3 regions of the Pseudomonas sp. TE3-3-F2023 genome follow, and region 3 is predicted to be linked to each of the others. Evidence: riboswitches for the same ligand, from Rfam matches in the RefSeq annotation. Region 3 holds a riboswitch; each other region holds the start of a gene.

Region 1 (7,489 bases), 130 kb from region 3:
TGTTCCAGGCCGAAGCGGAAGCTGTCGGTCATGGCGATGCCGAGGCTGGCAGGGTCGTTGCGTGCGGTGTTCAGGTCCACCTCGACGAAGCGGGCGAGGGTGCCCGGGTCACTGTCGACGATGCCTTGCCGATAGCGGTCGAGTACGGCACGGGGCCAGGGGTCGTTGGCGAAGGCGACCCAGGCCTTGCGGTAGAGCAGGGTATCGATGTTGATGAACGAGGCGATCACATCGTGGCCTTCGGTGGCGCATACCTTGGGTAACGACCTGGGTGGCCCCAAGGGCATCTGCGACACCGGAAAGCGCTGCAAGGTACCTTCCGCCGCTACCTCGTAGGCCTGCCAGATTTCCTGGTCGAGCAGTACGTAGACATAACCCTGGCGCAGGAGGCGCAACTGGTCGGTGTGCATCGGGTGGAAGATGATTTCGCTATCGTCTGCCAGGCGATAGGGGCGCCCTGTATCCGGGCGCGGGGCGTAGGCCTCGCGCAGCAGCAGAATTGGCAGGCCGGAGCGTCCGCAGGCGTTACAGGTGCCGTAGGTGTTGGGGATTTCTTCCTGCATGGCGATGTGGATGGTTTTGCTGATGCTCATCAGGAGTTCCTTTTCCAGTGATTTGACGCAACGGCCAAAACACTAGCGAGGAACGCCTTCGCGGGGGAGCAATGGGCTTCCTAAAACGTTGTAGGATTTTTCGCTTTAGTGCCCCTATAGCAGCGGCCTTGCGTCGCGACGGGCTGCGCAGCAGCCCCAGGATCTTGCAGGCGATAAAGGCCTATTGCCCCAACATCTGCCGCACCAGCCACTGCCCCGCCGGCCCGAGCGCGCGCCGGCTCGACCATGCCACATCCATGTCAACCCGTCGCGGGTACCCGGCCACCTGCAGCTCCACCAGCCCACTGCCAAAGCGTGCCACCAGTGCCCTGGGCAGTTCGGCCCAGCCGAACCCGCGCACGGCGAACTCCAGCAGGGTGAGGTAGTCCGGTGCCGACCAGGCCTGGCCACGCCCCTGGTGCAAGCTTTGAGCATAGGTCTTTATATACAGCTGCCGGACGTTCTCCAGATGCTGCATCTGCACCTGGGGCAAAGCCGCCAACGGATGCCCGCTGGCCACGTACACACCAAACTCTGCCTGCTCGGGCAGGCGTGCCACGGCAACGTCAGCGGGGTAGCTGGGCTGGGTGGCGAGAATACCGACATGTGCCAGGCCCTGCTGGATCAGCTCGATCACGTCGGCATCTTCCGACGGGCCGCAGCGCAGCTCGGTATGCGGGTAGTGCTGGGCGAAGCGGGCCATCACCGCGCCCTGGAACGTCACGCTGTAGCTGTCCGACATCACCACCGAGACCAGTGCCTCGACGTTTTCAGCCAGCCGCACCGCCAGGGCATCGAGCTGGGCGCTGGCATCGAGAATCGCCTCGACATGGCTCAGCACCTGTCGCCCAGCCTCGTTCAGCGTGGGGTGACGGCCGCCACGCTCGAACAACGGGCAACCCACATCGGCCTCGAAATTGGCGATGGCGATGCTGATGGTCGACTGGCTTTTGCGCAATTTGCGCGCCGCAGCGGAAAACGAACCCAGCGATGCAGCTTCGACAAAGGCGACCAGAGCTTCGGGTGAGTAGCGCATGGTATTGATAAAATCGATGGTAGCTATATCGCTAGTATCAGTTCTATCAAAGAAAATAGGAAGCACGACTCACGCAAAGGATGGATTTTGCAATGAAAAACGTGTCTTTCACCGAGCGCCTGGTTCACGCCGTCGGTTATGAAGTATTCGCCGTGCTGCTGTGTGCGCCGCTGCTGTCCTGGATCATGGGCAAGTCGCTGGCGACAGCGGGAGCGCTGGCGGTGACCCTGTCGGTGATCGCCATGCTGTGGAACATGGTCTACAACGCGCTGGTCGATCGCTACGTCCGCGGCGAGCGCATCCACTGGAAGGCCAGCGCACGCTTTGTGCACGGCCTGGGCTTCGAAGCCGGGCTGGTGGTGTGGTGTCTGCCGGTGGCGGCGTGGATGCTGGAGATTTCGTTGCTGCAGGCGTTCATGGTGGAGTTGGGCTTCTTCGTGATCATCCTGCCCTACACCGTGCTGTACAACTGGGCCTTCGACAAAGCCCGGCACCTGCTGATACAGCGTCGCCTTGCATGAGAACTACCTGCCTGCGCGGCCCCTCGATTTGTGCATTGTGCGGATATCCTGGGGCCGCTTCGCAGCCCTTTCGCGACACAAGGCCGCTCCTACAGGGACGGCGCAGGCTTCAGGCTTGCGCTGTACCTGTGGGAGCGGCTTCAGCCGCGAACACCGGCGCAGCCGGTGCCATCATAGTTGACCGCGTCAGCCAATAAAAAACGGGGCATGCCATCGCTGGCATGCCCCGTTTTTCAAGCCGCTAAAGCGTCTCAGGCAACCTTGACGATCCAGCCAGCCGGTGCTTCCACGTCACCGCTCTGAATACCGGTCAGCTCGTTGTAGAGCTTCTGGGTAACCGGGCCGACCTTTTCCAGGTCGTGGAACACGTGCAGTTTGCCGTTGTACTCGATGCCGCCGATCGGGGTGATCACCGCCGCGGTACCGCAGGCGCCGGCTTCGACGAAACGGTCCAGCTTGTTGATTTCCACATCGCCTTCGATCACGGTCAGGCCCAGGCGCGATTGCGCCAGTTCCATCAGCGACAGGCGGGTGATGCCTGGCAGCACCGAAGCCGATTTCGGGGTGACGAACTCGTTGTTGGCGGTGATGCCGAAGAAGTTGGCCGAACCGACTTCCTCGATCTTGGTGTGGGTCAGCGGGTCGAGGTAGATGGCGTCGGCGAAGTTGGCTTTCTTCGCTTCTGCACCCGGCTGCAGGCTGGCGGCGTAGTTGCCACCGACCTTGGCCGCGCCAGTGCCTTGCGGGGCAGCGCGGTCGAAGCTGGAGATCTGGAAGTTGTGCGGCTTCATGCCGCCCTTGAAGTACGAGCCAACCGGGATGGCGAAGATCGAGAAGATGAACTCGGGGGCGGTGCGCACGCCAATGTTGTCACCGGTGCCAATCACGAACGGGCGCAGGTAGAGGGCGCCTTTACCATGCGGAGGCACAAACTTCTCGTTGGCCTTGACCACTTGCTTGCACGCCTCGATGAACACATCGGTCGGCACCTGCGGCATCAGCAGGCGGGCGCAGCTGCGCTGCATGCGGGCGGCGTTCTGGTCCGGGCGGAACAGGTTGATCGAACCGTCCTTGCAACGGTAGGCCTTGAGGCCTTCGAAGCACTGCTGGCCGTAGTGCAGGGCGGTGGAGCCTTCACTAATGTGCAGTACGTTGTCTTCGGTCAGGGTGCCCTTGTCCCACTCGCCATTGCGCCATACGGACAGGTAGCGTTTGTCGGTCTTGATATAGTCGAAACCGAGCTTGTCCCAATTAATGCTTTCGTTGCTCATGACACCCTCATTGTCTTGCAAGTGCCCGATTGCTCGGGCTGCTGTTATATGCGCACCACGCCACCATAATACATCCGTGGCAGATCGGGAACGGCCAGTCACGAATTGATAGCCTGCAATGCATTTATTGCGGCGTTTACAGGTGCAGGTACTCGTCCAGCGCCAGCTGGTCGAGCAGTACCTGGTCGTGGGACGCCACCACCAGCGCCCCGCGAAACTGCCCGAGCATGTGTTCCAGTGCGGCCAGCGATGGCAGGTCCAGGTGGTTGCCGGGTTCGTCCAGCAATAACAGGTCGAGCGGCCGTTCGCGGTATAGCACGGCGGCCAGTGCCGCCTTCATCCGCTCACCCCCGCTGAGCAGGCTGCTGGGTAGTTCGATGCGGGCCGCATCCAGGCCCAGTTGCGCCAGGCGGCTGCGCAAGTCGCCCTGGGCCAGCGTCGGGTTTGCCTGGCGCAGGTGCTCGAGCACACTGGTATTGCCTGGCAGTGCGCTGCAGTGCTGGTCGAGCAGGGCGGTTTCCCCACTGAGGCGCAGGCTCTCGGTTGGTGCTGGCAACTCACCGTTCATCAGCCTGAGCAGGGTGGACTTGCCACTGCCATTGGCGCCTACCAGGCCCACCCGCTGGCCCAGGCACACGCGCAGGTTCAGTGGTTTGCGCGTCCCGCGTGGCAGGCGCAGCGCCTGCAGGGCCAGCACTTCGCGGCCTGGATGACGCTGCGGCGTGGGTGCATGCAGGGTAATGGCGCTGTCCTGCTCGACTTCGCGGGCGGCGTCACGCACTTTGCCCTGCAGCGCCTGCCGGGCGTCGCGATGGTCGCGGCGCTGTTTGCCCGCAGTGGCCTGACTGCGCTCCTGCTGGCGGTCGACCAGGATCTTGGCCTGGTTGGCGTGCCTGGCATTGCGCCCGGCGCGGGCTTGATGACGTTCCAGGTCTTCGCGCTGACGCTGCAGTTCGCGCGCCTGGCGTTGCTCCTCCTGTTTCAGCCGGGCAAGTTGCTGTTGGGCCTGCGCTGTCTGGCTGGCTTTCTGGGCCGAATAGAAGGTGTAGTTGCCGCCATATGCCCGCAAGCCCAGGCTGGATAATTCGACGATGCGCGTCATGTGCGCGAGCAGGCTGCGATCATGGCTGATCACCAGCAAACCCCGGTCCCAGGCTTCGATCATGCCCAATAGTTGGGCGCGGGCGTCGCTGTCCAGGTGATTGCTCGGTTCGTCGAGTATCAGGTAGTCCGCTTCGCTGAGCCAGGCGCCGACCAGCGCCACGCGCATGGCCTGACCACCGCTCAGGCTGTGGGCGGGCTGGTGCCAGTCGAGTTGGCCCAGGCCGTGGCGTTGCAGGTGCCCCTGCAATTGCTCGCGAATATCCCAACGTTCGCCGACGGCGTCGAAGTCACTGGGTGCGACACTGCCTTGCTCGATGCGCTCCAGCGCAGCGAGCACCGCGCCCACCTGGGCCAGGTCGGCGACCGTGGCGCTGTGCTCGATCACCTGCTGGTCCAGAAGATGGACGCGCCCAAGGCGCCGACACTGGCCGCTGCTTGGTTCGCGCTGGCCGGCAAGTATCTGCCCGAGCAGGCTCTTGCCCACACCGTTGCGCCCGACCAGGCCGGTGCGGCGTTGGTCGAAGGTTTCGCTGAGGTCGGTAAATAACAGCCTGCCGTCAGGCAAGGCCAGGGAGACGCTGTCCAGCGTCAGGATCGACGTGTTCGTCATGCACAACTCCACAAATGCCGCGACATCTCCGGAGCGAACCGGAGGCTGAAGACTGGCCGTCGAAGTGACGGCGGCATCAATGGCGCATTGGACGAATACCTCGTGACAGGGGAATGCGTAGCCTAACGGATAGAGGCATTGTTGTCGCGGGAAAACACATTCCGCGAGTGCGCCACGGACCCTGTGGGTGAGGGTTCACCCGCGAGACAGGCGACGCGGTGGATGGCACGGGCTTCGCCCGTGTTCGCGGCTAAACCCGCTCCCACATGGCCGGCGTCGCCCTTAAGGCGTGCACCGGACCTGCAGGGCCGCGCATGCCCCTGGTTCAGCGCCCCACCAAACGCCTGGTCCAATCGCCCCCGTGGCTCTGCTGGCTCGCCTCTTCACTGTCAAACCGTACATGCCAGGCTGGATGATCCAGCTGAATGCCGGCCTGCTCCAGCGCAAGGCCCGTCAGCGCGAGCATGCGCATTTTGGCGTCGCCCGCCAAGGCGGCGGCCTTTTCGGCCTCTCGCTCGAATACCCAGGTAATACGCAGGCTGGCCGGAAACTCCTCGAGAGCCAGACGATGGGTAAGCCAGCTGAAACCGACGATCTCCGCCTTGGCGGTTTCGCAGGCTTCGGTCAGGCAAGCCACCAGCTCACGCTCCAGGCGTGCCATATCGCGCTTGTTCAGGGGTTTCACCGGGGGCCTCGCTGCTCAAAGCCACCACTCTAACGCAGTTGCGGCACTTGTTGTCGGCCAGCCCGACAGCAATGGTTGACCACCCGCCAGCCACTGCGTAGCCTTGCCACTTCGAGGTTCTTCGGCCAGGCCGAAGCTAAGACGGGAACGCGGTACAAGCCGCGGCTGCCCCCGCAACTGTAAGCACCGACAACGGATCGACACAGCCACTGCGCCCGCGCGCGGGAAGGCGTCATCCCGCCAGCCTGCTGCACCAGCGGGCACATGGAACGGTGCGAGCCAGGAGACCTGCCTCGTCACGTTTTCGACTTTCAACCGGGCGGGGTGATCCGGTGGCGAACAAGCCCGGCCGGCCTGGCCTGCGGCTGTCGTCCTGCATGCCCGCGCCAATCTGCCAAGGGCAATGCGACATGAAAACACTGGCCAAGCTCCCCGTCACCATCGTCACCGGCTTCCTCGGCTCGGGCAAGACCACCTTGCTGCGCCACATGCTCGACAACGCCCAGGGCCGCCGCATTGCGGTGATCGTCAACGAGTTCGGCGAACTGGGCATCGACGGCGAAATCCTCAAGCAGTGCAGCATCGGTTGCACCGAAGAAGAAGCCACCGGTCGCGTCTACGAGCTGGCCAACGGCTGCCTGTGCTGCACCGTGCAGGAAGAGTTCTTCCCGGTGATGCGCGAGCTGGTGGCACGCCGTGGCGACCTGGACCATATCCTCATCGAAACCAGCGGCCTGGCCCTGCCCAAACCGCTGGTGCAAGCCTTCCAGTGGCCGGAAATCCGCAATGCCTGCACCGTCGACGCGGTGATCACGGTAGTCGACAGCCCGGCCGTGGCCGCCGGCACCTTCGCCGCCTACCCGGACCAAGTCGATGCCCAGCGCAAGCTCGACCCCAACCTGGACCACGAGTCGCCGCTGCACGAACTGTTCGCCGACCAGCTGGCCAGCGCCGACCTGGTGGTGCTGAACAAGGCCGACCTGATCGACGCCGAAGGCCTGGCCAAGGTCCGCGCCGAGGTGGCCGAAGAACTGCCGCTGGCGGTCAAGGTGATCGAAGCCAGCAGCGGCAAGCTGCCGCTGGAAGTGCTGCTGGGCGTGGGTGCCGAGTCCGAGGCGCACATCGATGGCCGCCGTACCCATCACGACTCGCACCATGACGGCGATGACCATGACGATCATGACCACGATGCCTTCGACTCCATCTCCATCGACCTGCCAGAAGCCGACGAAAGCCTGCTGCTCGACGCCCTGACCCAGTTGGTGGTGGAATTCGGCATCCTGCGCGCCAAAGGCTTCGCTGCCATCCCGGGCAAGCCGATGCGCTTGCTGGTACAGGGCGTGGGCACCCGTTTCGACAAGCACTTCGACCGCGCCTGGCGCGCCGACGAACCGCGCATCACCCGCCTGGTGCTGATCGGCCAGGACCTCGACGCCGCCCAGCTGGAAGCGCGCCTGCGCCAGGCACTGGGCGCCTGACCCATGCACCTGCTGCGGACCCAGCCCGGCGGCTTCGTGCCGGATGACAGCATTGCCGACCTCGGCCAGACGCCCGCCGAGCTGGTGATTCTCTGCAGCGGCGATTCCCATCTGGCATTGCTCGCCGATACCGCCGAGCAATTGCCCCAGGATTACCCCAGCCTGCGCCTGGCCAACCCGATGCAGGTACA
Region 2 (7,489 bases), 510 kb from region 3:
CTGACCTGGCGGTGCAGGAAAAAGGTTTCGCGGACGTGGTCCAGGAGCATGAACAGGATCACCAGGCCGCGCAGGGCATCGATGCTCTGCAGGCGCTGGGTGAGCAGGGTGGGGGTGGCACTGGCGCTTGTCATGGGAATTCGCTGATAGGAATGGATGTCAACTGAAACGTTATCTTATAACTAAATGGTGGTGAGTTGGTAACTGTTTTTGTGGGGCCTATACCGGCCCTTTCGCGGGCTTGCCCGCTCCCACAGGAATTTCACCCATTCTGAAACCTTTGCAGTACCTGTGGGAGCGGGCAAGGCCGCGAAGAGGCCGGTGCAGGCAGTTCAGGTCAGAAGCTGTAATCCACCGTCGCAAAGTACGACCGTGGCATCCCCATCAGCCACTGCTGGCCACTGAACGCCGACTGCACATACTCACGGTCGAACAGGTTGTTCAACTGCAACCCCAGCCGCACATCCGGCAACACCTGCCAGCCGATGTCGGCATCGACCACGGTGTAGCCGGGGGCGCTTTGGGTGTTGGCGGTATCGGCATATCGTTCGTCCACATAACGCGCGCCAATGCCGGCCTCCAGCCGCTGGCCGAAGCCTTTGCTCAGCCACAGGTTGGCGGTACGCCGCGGGACATTGGCCGGGTGATTGCCCGCACGGTCCTGCGCCACGGCGCCAACCATTTCGTCGAAGTCGTCGTACCTTGCGCGCACGATCGCCGCGTTGGCCGACACCTGCCACTGGTGCGCCAGCGCCAGTTCCAGGGTTGCCTCCAGGCCGTCGGACGTCTGCTGGCCAGCCTGCTGCTTCTCGTGCGTGATCGGGTCATCCACCAGCAGCTTCTTCTTGACGATGTGGTAGGCCGCCAATGTCCATTCGCCACGCCCCTCCCAGAAGCGCTGCTTCAGCCCCACCTCGGTCTGTCTGGCCTCCGTCAGGTCGTAGTGCATCTGGTTGGCGCTGAGGCTGATGAGGTTGTTGACCCCGTCCTCGCTGGTGGAGTACTGGCCATACAGCGACAGGTCGTCGCTGACCGCAAACACCAGCCCGGCACGCCAGTTGCCCCCTTGCAGGCTGCGGTCGCTGCGGCTGTCGGTGGTCAGTTTCTCCTGGACGATGTGGTTCTGGTCGCGGCGCACGCCGGTGATCAGTGACAGCCGATCGCTCAACTGCAGGCGGTTTTCGGCGAACAGGGCAAAGGTGTGGGTGGTGGACAGGGTTTGCGGGCGCAGCGGCGAGGCGCTGTGAAACCAACCCGGTTGCGGCTGCCACGGGTCGATGTAGTCACTGCCTGCATCGTTGTAGGGTGCGTTGCTGTCGACGTTGAAGCGGACCTTGTTGTACTCGGCGCCGACCACGGTCTTGCTGGCTAGGCCAAACAGCCTGTGGTCGAGGGTGAATGCCTGGCGATCGCCGAACTGTTCCTGGTTGTGCTTGATCTGCAGGTAGCTGCCGCGCAGCAGCTGCTGGCGCCCGGTATCCCAGCTGTAGTCCTCGGCGTTGCGCCAGTGACGGCGGCTCTTGATGTAGTACAGCTGGTTGCTGGCGCTCAGGTGGTCGTTCAAAGCCCAGTCGGTGTTCAGGCGGGTCCATTCATCGACGTAATGCTGCACGTCGTCCTGCACGTTGTAGTTCTTCTTGCGCAGGCTGCTGCGGTAGTGGCCGTCGATCAGCGGGGTGCCGTAGTAGTTGGCAGGCTGCGCATCGCCGCGGTCGTGGGCGAGGGTGAAGCTGAGGTCGTCGCTGGCGTCGAAGCGCAGCGCGGCGCTCAGCGCCAGGCTGCGGGACGGGGTGCGGTCAACCCAACCGTTACCGGTTTGCTGGTTCAGGGCCAGGCGGTAGCTCAGGCGCTCGCCGAGGCTGCCGCCGCTGTCCAGGCCGAGCTGCTGGCGGTCCCACGAACCGTAGCCCAGGCGCAGGTGGTTGCGTACCTCGCCGGCAAACGGCTTTTTCGGGATCACGTTGACCACCGCACCGGTGGCGCCTTCGCCATAAAGCACCGAGGCCGGGCCGCGAATCACATCGATGCGCTCGACCATCCATGGGTCGACCGGGAACGTCTGGGTGCCGGCACCGGTGTACAGGCGGGCCCCGTCGAACAGTGTCATCACCGAGTTGTGCCCGGTAAAGCCGCGGGCGGACAGGCCCGTGCCGCCGTCGCCCGGGGAGCCGATGTAGCTGATGCCCGGTGAGCGGGTCACCGCATCCTGTACGGTGAAGTTGTTGCGCTGCTGGATCTGCTTGGCGCTGATGCTGCTGGTGCTGGCCGGTGTCTCCAGGGCGCTGAGGCCAAGACGCGAGCCAGCCTGGGTCGGCGTGGCCAGGTCGATGGCGTAGCTGTCGAGGGTGTCAGTGATGGCCGTGGAGGGCAGGGCCAGTGGCTGTCGGTCGAGGTCATCGGCCAGTGTCGGCAGGGAAACGGCCAGGCAGGCCGCCAGAGGGTGAAGCTTGAAGATACGGGACATGTCGTTCCACTACTGCAGGAATGAATGGATCCCGGTGGAAAACACGCAAAGGCGCACCGTGCACACAGGCGCGCGCACGGATACAGGCCTGCGCCCGCCCACCGCGGGTTGCCAAGTGAAGCTCCAGGCCGGTCTCCGGGCTTGCGAGGGGCATGAAACCTTCACCTTCCCATGCAGGTGCACAGTGGTATCTCGAAGGGTTCGCTCGCTTACCGTTGCGGGGGCAGCGCCGGACTTGTCGTGGGCAACACGACGCACCGGCTTCCCGTTTCACCCTGCGCGCGGCGGCGCAGGGCACCTGAAACTGGCGGGCATATGACCATTGAAACGCGGGAGGCGTCAAATCCGCCTGCTACCAATGAAACAACTCTCGTCGCGCCCCCTCGGTAATTGCCACAATCCCCGGGTGCTTGACCTTGCGCTCTACCGAAATGGCATAGAACGACTCGTGCACTGCCTCGGTCTGCCCGATCAGCTCCACGCCGTATTGGCGGCATACCTCCTCGGCGATCACGCTGGGCGCGACGAAGATGCCGCTGCCCGACTGCCCGAACGCCTGCATCAAGGCACTGTCATCGAACTCGCCAACGATCCGTGGCTGCACCTGTTGCTCACCCAGCCAGCGCAGCAGGCGGCTGCGTACCACGGTTTCCTGCCCGGGGATAAGCAATGGCGCATCCTGCAGGCAGGCGGGGAAGGGGCCTTCCAGGCGTTGTGCCAGCGCCGGAGTGGCGAAGAAGCTCAACCCGCACTCGCCCAGTTTCTGGCTATAACCCTTGATGTCCAGGTGGCTGGGCATGGGGCTGTCGGAAATCACCAGGTCCAGGCGCTGGATCGCCAGGTCCGCCAGCAGCCGTTCGAGCTTGTCTTCGCGGCAGTTGATACGCAGAACGTCGTCCAGCTCCATGGTCGGTGCCAGCAGGCGGTAGACGATGGACTTTGGCACCACGTCCGCCACGCCCACGCGGAACAGGATCTGCTCCTGCGGGCCGGCCCGCAGCATGGCCTCCAGCTCGCTACCCAGCTGGAACATCTGTTCGGCATAGATCAGCGTCTGGCGCCCTGTTTCGGTCAGCTCCAGCTGGCGCCCCACGCGCTGGAACAACTCCAGGCCGTATGTCTGTTCGAACAAGCTGATTTGCCCGCTGATGGTTTGCGGGGTCAGGTTCAACTGTTCGCTGGCGCGGGCGATGCTGCCGGTCTTGGCCACGGCCCAGAAGTAGTGCAACTGCCGATAGTTGAGCATCGGTATGTTTCCGGATTCGCAAAAACCGAAGTATAACCGCTGAAAATACGAATTTTCCGGATGTGTTGCGCTCTTTAGAATGTGACTCCATCAGCGCCGTGTGCGCCGCAGGAACATGAAAAGCGAGGAACCCATGCTGCAACTAAAATCCATCGGCACGCCGCTGGTGCTGGCCTTGTCCCTGTTCACCCTGGCAGGTTGCGAGCAGGCCGAGAAATCTGCCCAGCAGATGCTCGACCAGGCTGCACAGTCGGCCAAGCAGGCCATCGACGACACCAACAAGGCCGCACAGCAGGCATTGAGCGAGGCCATCGGCAGCGAAGGGCACAAGCCCAAGGACGCCGACAAGAAAGAAGACACCCAGGAAATCTGACCCCAACCGCTGCTGCAGGATTTGAACAATGGAATACTTGCTGGAACTCGTCGCTAGCCCTACCGCCTGGGTTGCCCTGGCTACGCTGGTGGCCATGGAAGTCGTGCTGGGCATCGACAACCTGATCTTCATCTCCATCCTGACCAACAAACTGCCGGTGGAGTATCGCTCCAAGGCGCGCCGTATCGGTATCAGCATGGCCTTGGTCATGCGCCTGGCCTTGCTCAGCACGGTGGCCTGGATCGTCCAGCTGACCGACCCGGTGTTCGAAGTGTTCGGCAATGCCTTCTCCTGGAAGGACGTGATCCTGATTGCCGGTGGCCTGTTCCTGCTGTGGAAGGCGACCAAGGAAATCCACGAGAACGTCGACCCGCACGGGGCCAAGGAAGAAGCCAAGGTGTCGTCGACGGTTACCCTGGGCTTTGCCGCGGCGATCTTCCAGATCCTGTTGCTGGACATCGTCTTCTCGGTCGACAGCATCATCACCGCCGTGGGCATGACCGAACACCTGCCGATCATGATCATTGCCGTTATCACTGCCGTGATCGTCATGATGGTAGCCGCCGACCCGTTGGCCAACTTCATCAATGACAACCCGACCGTGGTGATGTTGGCCCTGGGCTTCCTGATCATGATCGGCATGACGCTGATCGCCGAAGGTTTCGGCGCCCATGTACCGAAGGGTTATGTGTACGCGGCCATGGCTTTCTCGACGGCGATCGAGATCCTCAACATCCTGGCCCGTCGGGCGCGGTTGAAGCGTGAGGCGGCTGAAGGTTGATGCAAGAAAAGCGGGGCGCTTGCGCCCCGTTCGCGGGCTTGCCCGCTCCCACAGGTGCCGCGTCAGCCAGATAGCTACGCGGTCCCTGTGGGAGCGGGCAAGCCCGCGAATGGGGGTAGGGAAAATCTCTAGTCAGTGCACCCCGGCATGCCGCCGCGCCCGGCGCACAGGCTGTGGCTTGGCGGGGGCCTGCGGTGGCAGGTGGTGGTGGGAATGACGCCGCACGATACGCAGTACACCCCACAGCATGGCAGCTGCAACGCTCAGCCACATGCCCACCAGCATGAGTATCGCCATGGTCAGGCTCATCTGTGCCTCCATCTCTACGGGCCGCGCTCGGTCGCCGACGCTGGCCTTCCAGACACTGCTTTAGTCTAGTCTTTCGCCAGTGACGTTCCATTGACCAAAGGTCTATTGCTTGGTCCGATTTGCTCCTAACCGGTGTCGGACTATACCCGCGCCGCTGTCCGACCTATGATCGGTGGCCAGAGCCGGGCGCTGCCTGCCCGGCGTTGGAGCAAGCGAGTGTCCATGCAGCAACCTTCCTTCAAGACCATCCCTCGTCGGCTGCTGGCGGCCTGCCTGGTAGCGGCCAGCCTGGCCGGTTGTGCCAGCGCACCCTCCGCCAACCTCAAGGGCCTGCCACAGCGGGTCGAGATCAGCAGCGTGCCGTTCTACCGTGGCAACGCCAACCACAGCGGGGCCATGGCATTGGCGGCGGTGCTGTCGCAACAGGGGGCTCCGATCACGCCGGGGCTGCTGGACAAGCCGCTGAACCTGCCCCAGGGCGCCGAGGCGCTGGACACCGGCATCCCCCGGGTGGCGCGCGACTACGGCATGGTGGTGTATCCACTGGACAAGCAGCTGGACGCGCTGTTGACCCAGGTTGCGGCGGGCAACCCGGTGCTGCTGCGTTACGAGGATGGTTCGGCCTGGTGGAGCGAGCCACGCTACGCCGTGCTGATCGGCTACGACCGCTACAAGCAGCGGGTGCTGTTGCGCTCGGGCATGCACCGGCGGCAGCTGATGGCGTTCGATGACTTTGCCTCGGCCTGGGCGAAGCTTGGGAGTTGGGCGGTGCTGGTGCAGCCACCGCGGCAACTGCCGGCCCAGGTGGACCGCCAGCGCTGGTTGCAGGCTGCGGATGAACTGGCCCGGGCGGGGCAGGAGATTGCGGCGAAGCAGGCTGTGAGTAGCCTGAACAAATAGCTCTATCTGTGCCGGCCCTTTCGCGGCTGAACCCGCTCCCACAGGAAACCCGCTGCCCTCAGGCCCAGTGATATCCCTGTGGGAGCGGGTTTACCCGCGAAGAGGCCAGCCCTGCCTATATCAGAAGCCCAGGCGATCGCGCAGGCTGTAGTACCAGGCACCAATGGCGCTGAACGGCACGCGCAGCATCTGGCCACCCGGGAACGGGTAGTGCGGCAGGCCGGCGAAGGCGTCGAAGCGCTCGGCCTGGCCGCGCATGGCCTCGGCCAGCACCTTGCCCGCCAGGTGGGTGTAGGTCACGCCGTGACCCGAGCAGCCCTGGGAGTAGTAGATGTTGTCGCCGATACGGCCAACCTGCGGCAGGCGCGACAGGGTCAGCAGGAAGTTGCCGGTCCAGGCGTAGTCGATCTTCACGTTCTGCAGCTGCGGGAAGGCCTTGAGCATCTTCGGACGGATGATCGCCTCGATGTTGGCTGGGTCACGCGCGCCGTACACCACGCCACCACCGAAGATCAGGCGCTTGTCGCTGGTCAGGCGGTAGTAGTCGAGCAGGTAGTTGCAGTCCTCGACGCAGTAGTCCTGCGGCAGCAGGGTGCGCGCCAGTTCGTCGCCCAGCGGCTCGGTGGTGATCACCTGGGTGCCGCATGGCATGGACTTGCTGGCCAGTTCCGGCACCAGGTTGCCCAGGTAGGCGTTGCCGGCAACGATGATGAACTTGGCGCGGACCTTGCCCTGCGGGGTGTGCACCACCGGGTTGGCGCCACGCTCGATGCGCACGGCCGGGGTTTGCTCATAGATGATGCCGCCCAGCGACTCGACCGCGGCGGCTTCGCCCAGGGCCAGGTTCAGCGGGTGGATGTGGCCGCCGCTCATGTCCAGCATGCCGCCCACATAGTTGTCGCAGGCGACCACTTCGCGGATGCGCTTCTGGTCCATCAGCTCCAGCTGGCTGTGGCCGAAGCGTTCCCACAGGCGCTTTTGCGACTCCAGGTGGCCCATCTGCTTGCTGGTGAGGGCAGCGAACACGCCACCGTCCTTCAGGTCGCACTGGATGTTGTACTTGGCCACGCGCTCACGAATGATGCGCCCGCCTTCGAAGGCCATCTGGCCCAGCAGTTGGGCCTGCTTGGGGCCGACGGTGCGTTCGATGACGTCGATGTCGCGGCTGTAGCTGTTGACGATCTGGCCACCGTTGCGGCCCGATGCGCCGAAGCCGACCTTGGCCGCTTCGACGATGCTCACCTTGAAGCCGTTCTCCAGCAGGAACAGGGCGCTGGAGAGGCCGGTGTAGCCGGCGCCGATGATGCACACATCGGTTTCCACCTCACCCTGCAGCGCCGGACGTGGCGGCACCGGGTTGGCCGAGGCGGCGTAGTAGGACTGGGGGTAGGGGGTGTTAGCCATGCTGCAGGAACC
Region 3 (7,489 bases):
ATCCGCACATTGCCGCGCAACACCACCAGCGCCGCATTGCGCCCGGCGGCAACCGGCAATTGCACGGTTGCACCGGCATGCAGGCGCATGTCCCAGACATCCATGGCGGTAAAGGTCCGCGCCGGCCCCGAATGCCCACGATATTCGCCTGCAATCACCCGCAGGCTGCCGCCCTCGCCGTCCAGCGCCACCACCGGGATGTCCTCGGCCAGCAGCGTCTGGTAGCCAGCCGCTGCGCGCTTGTCCCGCGCCGGCAGGTTCACCCACAGTTGTACCATCTCCAGCGTACCGCCAGTGCGGGCGAAGCCTGGGGAGTGGAACTCTTCATGGATGATGCCGTTGGCAGCAGTCATCCACTGCACGTCACCGGGGCCGATCAAGCCGCCAGCGCCGGTGGAGTCGCGGTGCTCCAGTTCGCCCTGGTAAACGATGGTCACGGTCTCGAAGCCTCGGTGCGGGTGCTGGCCAACGCCGCGCCGTGCACTGGTCGAGGTGAAGTCATGAGGGCCAGCATAGTCCAGCAGCAAGAACGGGCTGATCTTGCTGGCCAGGTTGTCGTAGGTGAACAGGCTGCGCACCGGGAAACCATCACCTACCCAATGAGCGTGGGGGCTGCGGTGAATACCCAGAATCGTTTTCATGAGAAGGCTCCTCTCTTGGTTGAGATAACCTTACCAGTGATACCAATCAAGCAATAGTTGGCTTCAATGGCATGCATCGTCTCATTAAAAGGACAATCAGAAAAACACGGCGTGAAGTATCGGATGCCCCGGGTACTGCGACCTCAACCAATGCTCCAGCTTCAACGAAAAGGCTTGCCCCCGCACCCTGAGTTCCCGATAGACCGGATCCGCCATTGCCTGGCCTGGGGTCAGTCTGTCCAGATGAAGGCGATTTTCCACCGAGGAAATCAACTCGAGAAAGACTGCGTAGTCTTCGAACAGACCCACGCTATACGGGTTGGAATGACCGAGCATTGCCAGGCGTTGCAAAGGGGTAAGGGCCAGCAGTTGTTGAAGGCGCATGATCTTCGACGGCGCCGGAAGGCCATGGACCTCGGCAATCGCCACGATGCCGCCTGCAAAAAGCAGTTTTCGCGAAAATTGCAGTTTGATGTTGCGTACCCCCCATGCCTTGCCTTCGGCCCTCTTTTCCTCGAAGTTCGCCATGAGGGTGCGGTAGTAGCGGATCAGGTCGTTAAGCAGGAACCTGGCAAGCCCGCTGCCATGGTCGTCAGGTACATAACGGCACAGCAGGTCATGCTGCCACCGGGCAAAGGCTCCATGCCCGAAGAGAGGCCGGCCTTCGAGCAACATCAGCATCCGCCTGGTCAGCGCGGTATTGTCTTCGCACTTCCAGCCTATGTGTTCACTCAAGTCCGAGTACAGCGCCAACGCCTCTCGGCCGAATTTCGCCTCGTCGCTTTCCCCCGGATGGCTGATGGGCCGAACAAGGTCGCCGACCTGGCGCAGTATGTCGTCCAGACGTTCCGCCGGCAGACTGCTGTCATGAACAATGAAGAAGTCGATGTCCGAAACAGGGGAAACCTCGCATCGGCCATAGGAGCCCACACTGACCACGGCCAGAGGAGCCCGCCCCGCCAGTGGTGCAAGCGGGCTGCACATGGCCTGCCTGAGTGACTCGATTGTCTTGCAGGAATAGTCGTAGCGCTTTTGCAGATACGATGGCTGTAGCAAGGTCTTGCTGGTCATGTTCATACGCTCGGGCAAAGCCCAAGATTACTCACGCCTTTACTCTCGGCACTGTCTGGAAAAACTATCCCGCCGGTCCCTGCAGCAGGAAGGCCTGCACTTCTTCAGCACAAGCCTCAGGATGTTCCTGCATGAAGCAGTGTCCACCTGCAACCTGCCTGGCGCTCACCTGAGGGTTCAGCGCCGCCAGGCGGCTCACCGAATGGTGCACGAAGGGGTAGGTGTGCTCGCCGTACAGCACTTGAGTGGGCGTGCGGATCGCCGCCAGGCTTGCCCACATGCGCTTGGGGAAGGAACTGAAGATTTCCACTTCGCGGCTGGGGCGGCATTTGAGCACTACCGCATCGCCGCAGTCGCCGATGGCATGCTCGACGTAGGCCCGCAGCGCCGCATCGGTCCACCCCTTGAAGATGCCCCGCCCATGCAGCGAAGCCTGGGCTGCCTCGCGGTCGGGCCAGTGACTGCGACGGCTGGCGGCCTTGCGTGCCAGGGCGTGACGCCGGTGCAAGCCAACCAGGGCTGCCACCCCCATCACACCCAGCATGCGCCGGCTGAACAGTACCGGGTCGAGCAGCACGGCACGGGTGAACAGTTGCGGCTCACTGGCCAGGATCAGGCCGGTAAGCACACCACCGAAGCTGTGCCCGACGGCAAAACGCGGCACGTCGCCATACTCGCTTCGCCCGGCTGCGAAAGCCTCCAGCGCAAGCGCAGCGGTGCGGTTCCAGCCACGAAATACCCCGCCATGGTCACTGTCACCATGGCCCTGGACATCACTGAGCCACAGGTCGAAATGTTCACCCAGGCGCATCAGCAATGGCTGGTAGGCCAGGCAGCAGAAACCGTTGCCGTGCAAAAAATGCAGCAGCGGCTTGCCACTGGCCGGGGTTCGCCAGCCACGCAGGGTGAAGCCTTCGGTGCATTCGTGGGACCAGGGGATCAACTGCATCGGTTTGCTGTACTCGCGGGGTCAGGAAAACGCCGATTCTACAAACAGCAGCGGGTACAGTGAAATCACCAGCAACAAGGCCATCAGGACATTGAACAGCATCAGCCAGCGCGGGTTCTGCAACAGGTTGCGCAGGGCACTGCCGAACATCACCCACACCCCGACACTCGGCAGGTTGACCAAGGCAAACAAGGCGGCAATGACAATGACGTTGGTTACATAGCCTTGCGCCGGCGTGTAGGTAGTGATTGCCCCGACAGCCATCACCCAGGCCTTGGGGTTGACCCACTGGAATGCCGCCGCCCCCCAGAAGCCCAGCGGTTTGCGGGCACTGGACGAAGCTGTGCCGACCGGCCCCGAAGTGGCGATCTTCCAGGCCAGGTACAGCAGATAGACGGCACCGGTATAGCGCAAGACCGTGTACAGCGCCGGCCAGGCCTTGAACACCTCGCCCAGGCCCAGGCCAACAGCCAGCACCATTACCATGAAACCGACGCTGATCCCCATCGCGTGGGGAATGGAGCGGCGCACACCGAAGTTGACGCCCGAGGCCAAAAGCATGGTGTTGTTGGGGCCAGGAGTGATGGAGGACACGAAAGCAAACAGCACGAAGGCGGTGAGCAGGTCGGCAGAGGCAAGCATGGCAGGCATTCCACATTCTTTATGGGTGCTGTCACACTAACGGAGTCGCCCTTCTCCGCGACCGATACAGTTCTACTAAATTGTGTAGATACACATCGCTGTACCGCTACCACCAGACCAAGGAAGCCGTCCACCATGAGCCTCACCATCCGCCCTGCCGTTCGCGCCGATGCCGAGCAGATCCTGGCCTTCATCACCGAACTGGCCGAGTACGAACGCGCTCGCCACGAGGTGATCGCGAGCGTTGCCGATATCGAGCACAGCCTTTTTGGCGAGGGCAGCACCGTGCACAGCCTGATTTGCGAGCGCGATGACCAGGCAATCGGCTTTGCCGTGTATTTCTACAGCTACTCGACCTGGCTCGGGCGCAACGGCATCTACCTGGAAGACCTGTACATAACGCCCGAGCAACGCGGCGACGGTGCCGGGCGGCAATTGCTGAGGCACATTGCCCGCGAAGCGGTTGCGAAGAATTGCGGGCGGCTGGAATGGAGCGTGCTGGACTGGAACGAGCCGGCGATCGGCTTCTACCAGAAGCTGGGGGCCGAAGCGCAGGATGAGTGGGTGCGCTACCGGCTGGACGGGGACAAGCTGGCGGCGTTTGCCCGAGGCTGACCGGGAGCGACCGCAAACTCGAACCTGGCAATTGACGGCAGCCCCGCCCCATGGTCTCCTTATGCCTCGCGTTCAGGTGCCCCCATGGGGGTGAAACGGGAAACCGGTGCGTCGCAGGCCCTCCAGCAGGGCCGGACAAGGCCGGTGCTGCCCCCGCAACGGTAAGCGAGCGAAGCGTCTGTACCACTGTGCCCGATCACCCGGCATGGGAAGGTGACGCCTTCCAGGAGCCTGGCTCCTCCTCGCAAGCCCGGAGACCGGCCTGGCGTTCATGAACACCCCGCGGAGGGCGGGCGCTGTTGCATTCCCCTGGGCCGTCATGCTCGGGGCTGCCGCGCTTGCCCATTGCCCACAAAAAGCAGAGGAACGCGTCATGCCCGTCACCAGCGCCAAGCAACACAGCATCACTACCCCCGTCACCCTCAGCCAACGTGTCGTCATCGCCGTCGGCGCCAGCCTGCTGGGCCTGTGCCTGGTGTACTTCGCCGGCTTCTCGCACATCGAGGCCGTGCACAACGCCGCCCATGACACCCGCCACAGCGCCGCCTTCCCCTGCCACTGAGTACGCCCGATGATCACACGCATTGCCCGTACCGCGGGCTTCAGCGGGTTGCTGGCGGCCTTGCTGCTGACCTTGCTGCAAAGCTTCTGGGTCGCCCCGCTTATCCTCGAGGCAGAAACCTACGAATCCTCGGCCCCGGTTGCCCAGCACGAGCATGCCGGCGAAGTGGCCGCCCATGAACACAGCGCCGAAGCCTGGTCGCCTGAAGACGGCTGGCAGCGTGTGCTGTCGACCACTGGCGGCAACCTGGTGGTCGCGGTCGGCTTCGCCCTGATCCTCACCGCCCTGTACAGCCTGCGCGAACCCAAACGTGCCGGCACCGGCGCACTGTGGGGCCTGGCCGGTTTCGCCGTGTTCTGCCTGGCCCCAACCCTGGGCCTGCCGCCGGAGCTGCCGGGTACCGCAGCCGCCGACCTGGGACAGCGCCAGGCCTGGTGGATAGGCACCGCGAGCGCCACCGCGCTGGGCCTCGCCCTGCTGGTGTTCGCCCGCCATTGGTTGCTGAAGGCCTTGGGTGCCGTGCTGCTGGTGACTCCCCACGTGATCGGTGCGCCGCAACCAGAAGTGCACGAGAGCCTGGCCCCCGCCGCATTGGAAACCCAGTTCAAAGTGGCCTCCTGGTTGACCAACGCCGCCTTCTGGCTGGCCCTGGGCCTGCTCAGCGCCTGGCTGTTCCGGCGCTCCAGCCAGGCCTGATGCCTGCGTTTTACGCCGGCTTCGGCTGCCGCCGGGGTTGCCCGGCGGATACACTGGAAACCTTACTACGCCAGGCCTTGACCAACCAGGGCCTGGCGTTGGCCGACCTGCACGGCATCGCCAGCATCAGCCTGAAGGCCGACGAACCCGGCTTGCAGCAACTGGCCGAACGCCTCGGCGTGCCCTTGGTGTTGTACGATAGCGCGCAGTTGCAGCCCTACGAATCCCAGCTAAGCCACCGCTCCGCCGCTGCCCATGCCCACAGCGGCTGCTGGGGCGTGGCAGAGAGTGCGGCCCTGGCCCTGGCCAGCCAGCGGCTTGGCACGGCAAGATTGCTGCTGACTCGCCAGGTGCTGAGCCCGGCCACCCTCGCCCTGGCCTGTTGAGCGTTTCCCCCTCTTTCCTGCAAGGACTTTCCATGACGGTCTACTTCATAGGCGCCGGCCCCGGCGATCCGGAACTGATCACGGTCAAGGGCCAACGGCTGATCCGCCAGTGCCCGGTGATCATCTATGCCGGCTCGCTGGTACCCGCAGCCGTGCTCGAGGGCCACCAGGCCGAGACCGTGATCAACAGTGCCGAACTGCACCTGGAGCAGATCATTGCCGCCATGCGCAATGCCCATGAGCAAGGCCAGGATGTGGCCCGGGTACACAGTGGCGACCCCAGCCTGTACGGCGCCATCGGCGAGCAGATCCGCCACCTGCAGGCGCTGGGCATCGATTACCAGATCATCCCCGGGGTCACCGCCACGGCGGCCAGCGCCGCCCTGCTCGGTTGCGAACTGACCCTGCCCCAGATAGCGCAGACAGTAATCCTCACCCGCTATGGCGACAGTTCGCCGATGCCGCCCGGCGAGCAATTGGGCGACCTGGCGCGCCACGGCAGCACCTTGGCAATTCACCTGGGGGTCAAGCACCTGTCGCGTATCGTCGATGAACTGCTGCCGCACTACGGCGCGCATTGCCCGGTGGCGGTGGTGCACCGCGCCACCTGGCCGGACCAGGACTGGGTGCGCGGCACTCTTGGCGATATCGTCGAACGCGTCGCGGCCAAGGGCTTTCGGCGCACGGCGCTGATCCTGGTGGGCCATGTGCTGGGCGACGCCCCGTTTGCCGATTCTGCCTTGTACCGCGCCGGGCACGCCCACCTGTATCGCACTGGCGACTGAGCATTGCCAGGTTCGCCACGGGCGTAGCAGACTCCGGTTTCCCGCCTGCAAACAGGAGTCATGCCCATGCTGGACCTACGCCCAAACTGCGAGTGCTGCGATACCGACCTGCCCGGTGACAGCCCCGATGCGCTGATCTGCTCCTTCGAATGCACCTTCTGCCGCACCTGCGCCGAAACCCGTTTCCAGGGCCGCTGCCCGAATTGCACCGGCCAGTTGGTGGCACGCCCGACACGGGTCGGCCAGGCGCTGGTCAACAACCCTGCCTCGACCCAGCGTGTCAGCAAAGCACACTCGGTTTGCGCGTGAGCTGTTTCAAAACATTCAGAAAACGGACATCGCCGCTTTGTCAGGGTGATGTCTTTCCCACTTTTTGTAGGACTTTTCAACAACTAGCCCGGGGACTTTCAACACTTCTATACTCGGCATTACCAAATTTCGGGAATGGTCGTATCGTGCAGCGCTTCCGATAACCCCACTTGCAGACGTATTCCTGAGTGATCCAGGAAGCGGACCACATCCTGACAGGAGTTTTCTTCATGACTACCGTGCTCATCGTCGACGACCACCCCATAGTGCGACTGTCCTTGAAAATGTTGCTCGACCGCGAGCGCTTTGAGGTCGTCGGTGAAGTTGGCGATGGCAGTGAAGTCACGCAGGTGGTCCGCAGACTGCGCCCGAACGTGGTCATCCTTGACATCGGGCTTCCGGGCCTGGACGGCATGGAAGTCATCAAGCGCCTCCAAAGCCTGGAACCGGCCCCCAAGATCATGGTACTGACCGGCCAGGCCACCGACCTGTATGTACGGCGCTGCCTGGATGCCGGCATCGGCGCCTTCGTCACCAAGGACGAGGACCACGAGGCCTTGCTGTTTGCGCTGAAGGCCTTGGTCAAGGGCTACTCGACCTTCCCGCAGATGTCGGTCAACAGCAACTCGCTGGAAAGCGAGCCTATGCGCCTGGCGAGCCTGTCCAACCGGGAAATGGAAGTGCTGAGGCGCCTGTCACGCGGCGAGAACAACAAGAATATCGGCACCTGCATGAACCTCAGTGCCAAGACCATCAGCACCTACCGGGGCCGCATCATGGAAAAGCTCAAGACGGAATCGCTGGTTGAGATGGTCGACCTGGCCAAACGCAAC

Evidence for each region. Region 3 has a riboswitch for cobalamin ahead of V3314_RS15390 (CbtB domain-containing protein). Riboswitches for the same ligand answer to the same signal wherever they lie in the genome.
Region 1: another riboswitch for cobalamin. It lies ahead of cobW (cobalamin biosynthesis protein CobW); the one in region 3 lies ahead of V3314_RS15390 (CbtB domain-containing protein).
Region 2: another riboswitch for cobalamin. It lies ahead of V3314_RS13230 (TonB-dependent receptor); the one in region 3 lies ahead of V3314_RS15390 (CbtB domain-containing protein).

What each region holds. Positions count from the first base shown of each region.
Region 1 is NZ_CP145113.1:3,290,419-3,297,907, forward strand. It holds gene V3314_RS14860 (T6SS effector BTH_I2691 family protein) at 1-593, opposite strand, end outside; gene V3314_RS14865 (LysR family transcriptional regulator) at 775-1,629, opposite strand; gene V3314_RS14870 (multidrug/biocide efflux PACE transporter) at 1,722-2,150, shown strand; gene V3314_RS14875 (branched-chain amino acid aminotransferase) at 2,402-3,421, opposite strand; gene V3314_RS14880 (ATP-binding cassette domain-containing protein) at 3,558-5,135, opposite strand; gene V3314_RS14885 (hypothetical protein) at 5,461-5,820, opposite strand; cobalamin riboswitch at 5,918-6,131, shown strand; gene cobW (cobalamin biosynthesis protein CobW) at 6,231-7,298, shown strand; gene cobN (cobaltochelatase subunit CobN) at 7,302-7,489, shown strand, end outside.
Region 2 is NZ_CP145113.1:2,910,887-2,918,375, forward strand. It holds gene V3314_RS13225 (DUF1624 domain-containing protein) at 1-134, opposite strand, end outside; gene V3314_RS13230 (TonB-dependent receptor) at 338-2,464, opposite strand; cobalamin riboswitch at 2,573-2,781, opposite strand; gene nhaR (transcriptional activator NhaR) at 2,817-3,710, opposite strand; gene V3314_RS13240 (hypothetical protein) at 3,844-4,083, shown strand; gene V3314_RS13245 (TerC family protein) at 4,112-4,864, shown strand; gene V3314_RS13250 (hypothetical protein) at 4,997-5,173, opposite strand; gene V3314_RS13255 (peptidase C39 family protein) at 5,339-6,073, shown strand; gene V3314_RS13260 (FAD-binding oxidoreductase) at 6,194-7,477, opposite strand.
Region 3 is NZ_CP145113.1:3,420,072-3,427,560, reverse strand. It holds gene V3314_RS15415 (pirin family protein) at 1-641, opposite strand, end outside; gene V3314_RS15410 (hypothetical protein) at 738-1,712, opposite strand; gene V3314_RS15405 (alpha/beta hydrolase) at 1,777-2,661, opposite strand; gene V3314_RS15400 (LysE family translocator) at 2,683-3,312, opposite strand; gene V3314_RS15395 (GNAT family N-acetyltransferase) at 3,439-3,918, shown strand; cobalamin riboswitch at 3,976-4,199, shown strand; gene V3314_RS15390 (CbtB domain-containing protein) at 4,292-4,480, shown strand; gene V3314_RS15385 (CbtA family protein) at 4,490-5,176, shown strand; gene V3314_RS15380 (cobalamin biosynthesis protein) at 5,176-5,562, shown strand; gene cobM (precorrin-4 C(11)-methyltransferase) at 5,595-6,347, shown strand; gene V3314_RS15370 (DUF1272 domain-containing protein) at 6,414-6,656, shown strand; gene V3314_RS15365 (response regulator transcription factor) at 6,887-7,489, shown strand, end outside.